Regions from separate parts of the Solwaraspora sp. WMMD937 genome, predicted to be linked through region 2. Evidence: riboswitches for the same ligand, from Rfam matches in the RefSeq annotation. Region 2 holds a riboswitch; the other holds the start of a gene.

Evidence for each region. Region 2 has a riboswitch for thiamine pyrophosphate ahead of O7621_RS08860 (thiamine phosphate synthase). Riboswitches for the same ligand answer to the same signal wherever they lie in the genome.
Region 1: it holds a riboswitch for thiamine pyrophosphate, as region 2 does, so the genes downstream of both, O7621_RS26665 (ECF transporter S component) here and O7621_RS08860 (thiamine phosphate synthase) in region 2, are expected to answer to the same signal.

What each region holds. Positions count from the first base shown of each region.
Region 1 is NZ_CP120738.1:6,040,387-6,045,283, reverse strand. It holds gene O7621_RS26675 (energy-coupling factor transporter transmembrane component T) at 1-402, opposite strand, end outside; gene O7621_RS26670 (ABC transporter ATP-binding protein) at 399-1,820, opposite strand; gene O7621_RS26665 (ECF transporter S component) at 1,900-2,499, opposite strand; TPP riboswitch at 2,496-2,601, opposite strand; gene O7621_RS26660 (permease) at 2,874-3,830, shown strand; gene O7621_RS26655 (TIGR03943 family protein) at 3,827-4,606, shown strand; gene O7621_RS26650 (DUF6328 family protein) at 4,686-4,897, shown strand, end outside.
Region 2 is NZ_CP120738.1:2,055,604-2,060,500, reverse strand. It holds gene O7621_RS08875 (thiazole synthase) at 1-356, opposite strand, end outside; gene thiS (sulfur carrier protein ThiS) at 362-562, opposite strand; gene thiO (glycine oxidase ThiO) at 553-1,716, opposite strand; gene O7621_RS08860 (thiamine phosphate synthase) at 1,713-2,384, opposite strand; TPP riboswitch at 2,379-2,490, opposite strand; gene O7621_RS08855 (DUF397 domain-containing protein) at 2,860-3,060, opposite strand; gene O7621_RS08850 (DUF397 domain-containing protein) at 3,145-3,345, opposite strand; gene O7621_RS08845 (Scr1 family TA system antitoxin-like transcriptional regulator) at 3,448-3,669, opposite strand; gene O7621_RS08840 (Scr1 family TA system antitoxin-like transcriptional regulator) at 3,673-4,218, opposite strand; gene O7621_RS08835 (aldo/keto reductase) at 4,530-4,897, opposite strand, start outside.

The DNA.
Region 1 (4,897 bases), 2.6 Mb from region 2:
GTCGGTCGGGTCGGTGGTGGCGAAGACCAGCACCCCGGGCAGCGCCACGGCCAGCAGCCGCAACGCCAGTCCGAGCGCGGTGACCAGCACGCCGCTGGTGACCAGCACCGGGCCGGCGGCGAGCAGCACCGGGCCGGTCCGTTCGGCGGCGAACAGCGTCAGGGTGACCAGCACACCGGCGGCGCTCAGCAGCAGCGGTGCCGTCCGGCGCAGCAGGGCACGGTAGCCCAGCCCGAACAGCGGGACCACGGCCAGCTCGACGGCGATCGCGACGGCCGGCGCCACCGGGTCCAGGGTGGCCAGCAGCAGCACCGAGAAGACCAGTGCGGCGGCGAGCTTCGCCACCGGGTTGCGACGGGCCAACGCGCCGCCGGTCACAGGGTCAACCGCTGGTCGGTTCACAGGGTCAACCGTCGGTCGGCGAGGGCGGCGACGAGGTCGACGTCGTGGGTCACCGTCACGATCCCGTGCCCGGCGTCGCGCAGCTCGCCGAGCAGCGCGACCAGTTCGAGCCAGGTGCGCCGGTCCTGGCCGAACGTCGGCTCGTCGAGCACCAGCAGGCGGGGCGCGGTGGCCAGGGCGGTCGCCACACTCAGCCGCCGCGCCTCACCACCGGAGAGGGTGTACGGGTTGGCTGCCGCCAGCCGGTCCAGTCGCAGCCGGTGCAGCAGCTCGTCGACCACCGGCGCGACGGCAGCCTCCGGCAGCCCGCAGCGGCGCGGGCCGAGAGCCAGCTCGTCGGCCACCGTGGTGGCGACGAACTGGTGCTCCGGGTTCTGGAACACGTTGCCGATCCGGCGGACCAGCTCCGGTGCCCGCCACCGGTGCGGGGCCGGCCCCACCTGGCCGCCGGTCAACGCGGCGGTGGCCCGGACCGCTCCGTCGGTGGCCGCGACCAGCCCGCCGAGCAGCAGGGCCAGCGTGGTCTTGCCGGCGCCGTTGGGCCCCAGCACGGCCAGTGCCTCGCCGCCGCGTACCGGCACGTCGTCGGAGAGCGGGGCGAGCCGGGGCGCCAGCCCGACCCGGTCGGCGATCAGCAGCGGCTCACCAGCCGGGGCGGCGGAACCACCGCGCTGCGGCAGCGGCTGGTCCGGCACCCAGACACCGTCGGCGGCCAGTTGCCCGCCGTACCGGTCGAAGATCTCGTCCGGCTTGCCGTCGGCCCGCACGCCGCCCCCGGCGGACAGCACCACCACCCGGTCGACCAGCGGCAGCGCCTGCGCCACCCGGTGCTCGACGATCACCAGCGTGGTGTCCCGGTCCCCGTCGAGCGCCCCGGCGACGGCGTCGCGGACCAGGTCGGCGCCGGCCGGGTCCAGGTTCGCGGTCGGTTCGTCCAGCAGCAGCAGACCCGGCCGCAGGGAGAGCGCCCCGGCCAGGGCCAGCCGCTGCTGCTCGCCGCCGGACAGCGCGGCAGTCGGCCGGTCCCGGCCGTAGCGGAAACCGACCCGCGCCAGCGCGGCGTCCACCCGTGGCCAGATCTGCTCGGCCGGCACCCCCCGGTTCTCCAGCCCGAACGCCACGTCGTCGCCGCTGCGCGCCATCACCAGCTGGCTCTGCGGGTCCTGGAAGACGATGCCGACCCGCTCGCGGGCCTTGCGCGGGTCGAGCCCGTCGACGGTGACGGTGCCGGCCTGCTCGCCCGAGTCGGCCGGCAGCAACCCGGCGATCGCCGCCAGCAGCGTGCTCTTGCCGGCCCCCGACGGCCCGAGCAGCAGGACCCGTTCGCCGGCGTCGACGCTCAGGTCGACGTCGCGGACCGCCCAGGCCCGACGGCCGGCGTGCCGCCAGCCGAACCCGCGCAGCTCCAGCCGGCTCACGACCTGGTCAACCCCAGCTCGATCGCCACGGCCCCGGCCAGCTCCGGCCGGCTCATCCGGTGGTGCGGCCCCGGCGGGCTCACACCGTGGCGCGGTCGCGGCCGGCGGGGAACCGGTCGAGCACCCCGGTGCGGGCCAGTGCCCGGGTCAGCGCCACGCTGCCGGCACCGGCCAGCACGATCGCGCTGACCACGGTGACGATGAAGATCGGAATCCGGAAGCTGACCAGGTCGTACGGCGCGTAGTAGCGGATCTGGTCGAAGATCGCCGCGCCGAGCCCGGCGGCCGCACCGGCGGCCAGCGCCACCGGCAGCCGGAACGAGCGGTACGCCACCGCCAGGAAGACCAGTTCGGCACCGACCCCCTGGGCCAGCCCCTGCACGATCACCACGGCGCCCCACTGGCTGCCCAACGCGGCCGAGACGATCGCGGCGACCAGCTCGCAGAACAGTGCGGCCCCCGGTTTGCGGATCACCAGTGCGCCGAGCACGGCCGGCACCAGCCACACCCCGTACAGCACCGCCTGAGCGGGCGGGAAGAAGGTGAACGCGGCCTCGGTGGCGGTCCAGATCAACCCCCACAGCCAGAAGACCACCCCGAACGCGACCGCGATCACCGAGGCGACCACGATGTCGACGGTCCGCCAGCTACGGTCGGCGGGCAAAGATTGCTGCGGCATAGCTCGCTCCAACTCCCTGCGCTGGCATTACCCAGATCAGGTTCGAGGGTCTGCGGGACTCCCCGCACTCTCAGCGCTGTGTGCGCTCCCCTGTGGGACATCAGGTTGTGCCACCGACGCTAGCACCGGTGGCACCGCACCGACAGTGGGCGCGTCCCGGTGTGGTGGCCGGCACCCCTGCGCGGGTTATCGTGAACTGCCCGCCTTCACACCAGCGAGGGGACCAGCCCGCCGTGACCGCTGCCGATCGCACCGCGACGCGTCGGACGCGCCCAGGCGACGAGATCGACTGGGCCGCACCGGCCGACGACGACCTGCCCGGGTCCGGCGGTGCCGCTGGACCGCCCGGTGGCTCACGACCACCCCGACGCCGGCTGTTCGGTGACCGGGTCGGCTCGGTGGAGGTGCTCGCCTTCCTGCTGATCGGGCTGGTGATCTTCCGCGAGCCGTTGGCCAACCTGATCTCCGACCCCCGGCTGCAGACCTGGACCACGGTCTTCGTGTCGGTGATGGTCCAGGCGATGCCGTTCCTGGTCTTCGGGGTGGTGCTCTCCGCGGTGATCGCGGTCTTCGTGCCCCGGTCGTTCTGGGCGAAGGCGCTGCCGAAACACCCGGCGCTGGCGGTGCCGGTGGCCAGCGCCGCCGGGGTGGTACTGCCCGGCTGCGAGTGTGGTTCGGTGCCGATCGCCGGGTCGCTGATCCGGCGGGGCGTGGCGCCGGCCGCCGCGCTGGCGTTCCTGCTCGCCGCCCCGGCGATCAACCCGATCGTGCTGGTGGCCACGGCGGTCGCCTTTCCGAACAACCCGGAGATGGTCGTCGGCCGTGGCGTCGCCAGCCTGCTCGTCGCGGTCGTGATGGGTTGGCTGTGGCTGCGGCTGGGGCGCACCGACTGGATCCGCCTGCCGCACCGCCCCGACCTGGACGACCTGTCCCGAGCGCGGGCGTTCTGGGCGGCGGTCCGGCACGACATCATGCACGCCGGCGGTTTCCTGGTGATCGGCGCGATGGCCGCCGCCAGTATCAACGTGCTGGTGCCGGAGCGCTGGTTGCAGACCCTCGCCGACAACCCGGTGCTGTCCATCCTGGCGCTCGCCGCACTCGCCGTGCTGTTGTCGATCTGCTCCGAGGCGGACGCGTTCGTCGCGGCCTCGTTGTCGCAGTTCTCGCTCACGTCACGGCTGGTCTTCCTGGTCGTCGGCCCGATGGTCGACCTGAAACTTGTCTCGATGCAGGCCGGCACGTTCGGGCGCAGATTCGCGTACCGGTTCGCTCCGGCGACATTCCTGATCGCCATCGTGGTGGCGGTCGCGGTGGGGACGGTGCTGTTGTGAACAAACAGGCTCAAGGCGTGGTGCTGCTGCTGCTCGGCGGCGCGGTGGTCCGGGCCAGCGTCACCGACATGTACCTGCGGTACGTCAAGGAGGCGCTGCAGCCGTTCCTGATCGTCGCCGGTCTGCTGCTGATCGCCGCTGCGGTCATGACGCTCTGGCACGACCTGCGACGTCGGTCGACGCCGGCCCCTGCCGTCGGCGTACCCGCCGGGCACGGCCACGCCGTCGACGACGGGCCCGGCGGCACCGCCGACGACGGCCACGGCCACGCCCATCACGAGCCGAGGGTGGGCTGGCTGCTGATCCTGCCGGTGCTCGGGCTGCTGCTGGTCGCCCCGCCGGCGCTGGGTTCGTACGCCGTCGCGCAGGCCGGCACCGCGTTGAGCAGCGAGCAGGCGTCGTCGGACTATCCACCGTTGCCGGACGGCGATCCGGCCGAGATCAGCGTGCTCGACTACGCCTCCCGGGCGATCTTCGACGAGGGCCGGTCGCTGGACGGGCGCAACGTACGGCTCACCGGCTTCGTCACCGACGGCCCGGACGGTGAGCCGATGCTCGCCCGGATCGTGCTCTCCTGCTGCGCCGCCGACGGCCGGCCGATCAAGGTCGGGATGGACGGCAGCGCCCCGACCGGGCTGCCGGCGGACACCTGGATCGAGGTGGTCGGCCGGTACAGCGACCGGATCGGCACCGACCCGGTGAACGGGGCCAGCATCCCCTACCTGGCGGTCGAGTCGTGGCAGCAGATCGACGCACCCCGGCAGCAGTACGAGTAGAGGTTTCCCGCCGTGGCGTCCGGGGCACATTGCTGACCGCCAGTTGAGCGTGGGCGGTCCGGCAGGAGGACGAGCGGACGTGGACCGGGAGACTGAGAAGGAACGCTGGCAGCGCAACTTTTCCGATCTTCTGCAGGAGCTGAGGGTTGCCCAGACCGGGGTGCAGATCCTCTTCGCGTTCCTGCTGACCCTGCCGTTCAGCAGCGGGTTCCCCGACACGAACGGGTTTCAACGGGACGTGTACGTGGTGGCGCTGCTGGCGGCGGCGGCCGCCGCGGCGTTGATCATCTC
Region 2 (4,897 bases):
TCGGCGGCGCGCAGCAGCTCGGCGCCGTCCGGCAGCAGGGTCCGTTCGTCGCCGATGACCTCCAGCTTCACCCAGTCGGTGTCGAACGCCTCGCGGGCCAGGTGGGCCACCTTGACCGCCTCGGTGGCGGTGTAGCAGCCGGCGGTGTTCGGCAGCAGCCGTACGCCGCAGCGCTCCAGCAGGTCGAGCAGGCCGCCGTGCATCGTGGCGGCGCTGTCCACCCGGCGCAGCGCGACCGTGACCAGGCCGGTGCCGCTGGCCGCAATCGCCTGCTCCAGGATGTGCAGGTTGGCGGCACCGCCGGTGCCGAGGATCAGCCGGGAGTCGAAACTGTGCCCGGCAACGGTGAACGGCATCCGACTCACCCGCCCTGCGCCGCGATCAGCACTTCGACCCGGTCGCCGTCGCACAGCTGCTCGGCCGACCAGCCGCTGCGCGGCACCACTTCACCGTTGACGGCGACAGCGACGCCGCGTGCCCGGTCGGTGACCGCCCGGACGACGTCGACCAGCAAAGTCCCGGTCGGCGCGGTCATCGGTGCCCCGTTGACGATCAACTCCACGGCTGCTCCTCCCTCGCGATCTCGCTGGTCGCGGCGGTGAACCGGGCCGGCTGGAACGGTGCCAGCGCCGGATCCGGGTCGCCCCCAGCCGCCAGGTCTGCGATCAGGTCGGCGGTCACCGGGGCCAGCACGATGCCGTGCCGGTGGTGCCCGGTCGCCACCAGCACTTCCCGGCCTGCGGTGCCGCCGGCCGAGTTGACGTCGGGCTGCTGGTGCCAGCCGAGCAGCGGCGCGTTGTCCGGGGTGCCGGGCCGGGCCGCCGCCTGTGCCTCGACCAGCTCGTACTCGGCGATCTCCGGCAGCAGGTCGGCGGCGGCGCGCAGCAACTCCAGCACCGCTCCGGCGGTGACGGTGGTGTCGACGCGCTCCTCGACGGTGGCGCCGACGACCACCTCACCGTCGGCGCGCGGCACCAGGTAGACGTGCCGGCCGTCGGCGTACCCCCGGATCACATGCCGGAACCCGACGGCGCCGGCGGGTGCCCGCAGCCGCAGAATCTGGCCTTTCACCGGGCGGACCGGCAGCCCGGTCAGCGCCGCCGATCCGCAGCCGGCGGCGACCACGACGACCCGCGCGTCCAGTGCGGAAAGATCGGTGACCGGCTGCGGGACGACGGTCACCCCGGCCCGGTCCAACGCGGTGTCCAACGCCGCGACCAGCCGACGCGGGTCGACCTGGTGGTCGTCGGGCATCAGCGCACCGCCGCGCACCCTCGGCGCCAACGCCGGTTCGCGCTCGCGCAGCGCCGTGGCGCGCAGCAGCGTGATCGGCAGGTCCAGACTCTGCTGGTACGCCCAGAGCCGCTCCGCCTCGCGCCGGTCGTCGCCGGTGAGCGTGACGACCAGCGTGCCGTCGGTGCGGTAGCCGATGTCCTGGCCGGTGACGGCGGTCAGCTCGGCGGCGAACGCCGGCCAGCGGGCCGCCGAGTCGACCAGCAGCCGGGTCAGCTCGGCCTCGCCGAAGTGCGACTCGGCGACCGGGGCGAGCATCCCGGCGGCCACCGAGGACGCCCCGGACCCGGGCGCCGGGTCGTAGAGCGCGGTACGCAGCCCGCGCTGGGCGCACCGCCAGGCGATGCTCATCCCGATCGGCCCGCCGCCGACCACCGCGACATCGGCCCGGCCGTTGGCGTTTCCGCTGCCTGTCACCGTCATGCCGGCGCTCCGTCGGCGGCGGCGGGCCGCTGCCGTACCGCGGTCAGCAGGTCAGCGGTGGCCCGGCCCGGATCGGCGGCTCCGGCGATCGCGCCGACCACCGCGACCCCGTGCGCCCCGGCGGCCAGCAGCTGCACAACCCGGTCCACAGTGACCCCGGCGATCGCGATCACCGGCACGTCGACCGTAGCGGCGACGGCGGCCAGCCCGGCCGGCCCGATCGGGTCGGGCAGACCGGTCTTCGTGCCGGTGGCGTAGCACGGCCCGACCCCCAGGTATGTCGCCCCGGCCGCGACCGCCGCCCGCCCGGTGGCCGGGTCGCGAGCGGTGGCGCCGAGGATCGCGGCCGGCCCGAGCACCCGACGGGCGGCGTCGACCGGCAGATCCAGGGCACCGACGTGCGCGCCGGCCGCACCGGTGGCGAGCGCGATGTGCAGCCGGTCGTTGACCAGGCAGGTCACCCGGTACGCGGTGCATTCGGCGACCGCGCGGACGGTCAACTCGTACGCGTCCCGGTCCGACATGTCGTCCTCGACGCGGACCTGCACGACCAGGTCGGCGGCGGCGTCGGCGGACCGCGCGGCCGCGAGCGCGGCCCGCAGTACGCCGAGCGGGTCGCACCCGGGTCGGGTGTCGGTGATCAGATGCAGTCGCCCAAGGGACGGCACGGCAACGCTCCTCCCTGCGCCGGCATTACCCGGATCAGGTTCGACGGTCGGAGGCCGCGTCAGCCTCCCTCTCAGCCCGGTGCACCGGGCTCCCGTGGGTTACTTGCCTGTTACCGTACGACGGTCTCGTCGATCCGCCAAGGGCCGATCCGAGGCAACCTTCGGTCGCTGCCCACCCCGCCGCTGTCGGCCGTGACCAGGCTCACCGCAGGCCGGCCAGACAGAATGATGCCGACCCCAGGTGCTGTCTCATTGGCGTAGGCGACTGCCAGTAGTCATGCTGCGCTCGGTAGCGCAGGAGGCCCTTCGGGGTTCCCGCAGCCGCCTTGGGGCCCGCTCACGCGGGCCCTTTGTGCGTCTGGCGTGCCGGGTTCCAACACCACGTGTGGTAGACCCGTGGTTGCACCCAGGACCACATGCGCTCGTTGGGTCCGGCCGCCCTACGCGATCCTCTGGTCGGCCGGACCCAGAAGCGTTAGCTGGTGAAGGTGCCAGCCCTCGCGGCGGCGACGAAACTCGACCAGCTTGCCGGGGCGACCACCAGCACCGGACCAGCCGGATCCTTCGAGTCCCGCACCCCGATCACGCCACCCAGCCCGTCCGCCACCTCGACACACTCGCCCTGGTTGTTCGACCGGCTGCTCTTCCGCCAGTTGGTGGAACCAAAGTCGATCATCGCCGTACTCCCTTACGGATCGGATCACGCCTCGGCGGTCGAAGTCACGAGGCGGCGTCGCGGCGGAACTCAACCGACCGCCAATCAACTCGTGAGGGTGCTGTTCTTCGTAGCGGCGACGAAGCGTGACCAGCTTGCCGGGGCGACCACCAGCACCGGACCAGCCGGATCCTTCGAGTCCCGCACCCCGACGACCCCACTCAGTCCGTCCGCCACCTCGACGCACTGACCCTGGTTGTTTGATCGGCTGCTCTTGCGCCAGCTAGCTCCGGAAAGATCGATCATGACTCGTACTCCTTCGCGGTCCGCCAGAAGAGGTCACGACTGGCCTGCTCGCTCAGCGCCCGGCCAGCGATGTCGGTGAAGGTCCAAGCGTACCGCTCAGCCTCATCCGGCCGATCGAGGAACAGGAGCTCCTGTCAGCTCCTCCACGTAGACAGTCGTCGGCTCGTTCCCTTCTGGAAAATCAAGAAGAGTGAACGAACCGTGCGCCATCAGGCCGGCGTGCAGCCCGGCGCTGAAGGGCAGCACCCGGATCGAGACATTCGGCTGCTCCCCGGCCTGAGCCAGCCGACGCAACTGTCCGGCCATGGTCTGACCGCTGCCAATCGGTCAACGCAGGATCGCTTCGTCGAGCACGATGTCGAACCTGGGCAGGTAGGGCTCCATTCGGGTCAGCAACCGCGCGCGACGCATCCGCATCTCGACCCTGCGCTCGATCTCCTCCGCCGGCACTTCGTACTGGTTCACGCTGAACACGGCAGTTGCGTACTCGCGGGTCTGCAGCACGCCGGAGACGAGCTCCGTATGGAATTCGCGGAGGTGGGCGGCGGCCTCCTCCAGACCGATGAACAGCTCGAACCAGGACGGGATGCTGGCGTAGTCGTGCCACCAGCCCTTCTCCTTGGTCTTCGGGGCCAGCGCCGCCAGCGCCTCGATGGTCTTCAGGTCCGCGCCGTACAACTCGCAGAGCAACACCACATCCTCGGCGCGGATCGGCACCTCACCGCGCTCCATCCGCAGCAGCTTGGTCGCCGACCACTCCAACTCCCGGGCCGCCGTGGTCTGCGGAACCCCGGCCAGCCGCTCCCGCAACCGACGCAGCTCCCGACCGAGCTGCCGCCGCGGCACCGACGAGTTCAACAATGCTGCGGGCACGTTGCCACCTCCTGATATGCCACTCACCGACGACAGAATGATCGACAGACGACGTTCGCTATCGAGTGGACATATCTCTACCACAACGCCACGACGCCATTGCTGAACCGCTAATTAATCAACGGCTGACGGCTAACCCGAAATCGACACGAAGCACCGCGATCCGCAGCCAGCCTCCACGCCACGCAATGCGGGTACCCGATCATCGGCGGAAGTCCAGCCGAGGGGACAAGATCATGTGAGGCTCAGATACCTTACGAGCGCGACGTAGGGTATCTGAGCCTCACATGATCTTGTGGATGCAGTTCCGGTCAGCTCAGCGAGCCGCCGGGGCCGGCGGGCTCCGGCAGGATCGACCGCAGTTCGGCGAGGTCGGCGGCGTCGGGCTGCCAGGTCCCGGCGGCGGCGTTCGCCCGTACCTGCTCGGGGGTGGTCGCCCCGGCGATCACCGACGCCACGGCCGGCTGCGCGGCCAGGCCGCCGATCGCGACCGCGAGCAGCGGCAGGTCCCGCTTCCCGGCGTACGCGTCGAGGGCCTCGATGACGTCCCACGGCGCCCCGGCCAGCCGGGCGGCGTACCGGCTGCTCTCGCCGGCCAGCCGGCTGCCCGGCGGCGGCGCCTCGCTCCGGCGGTACTTGCCGGTCAGCAGCCCGTCGGCGAGCGGGAAGTACGGCAGCA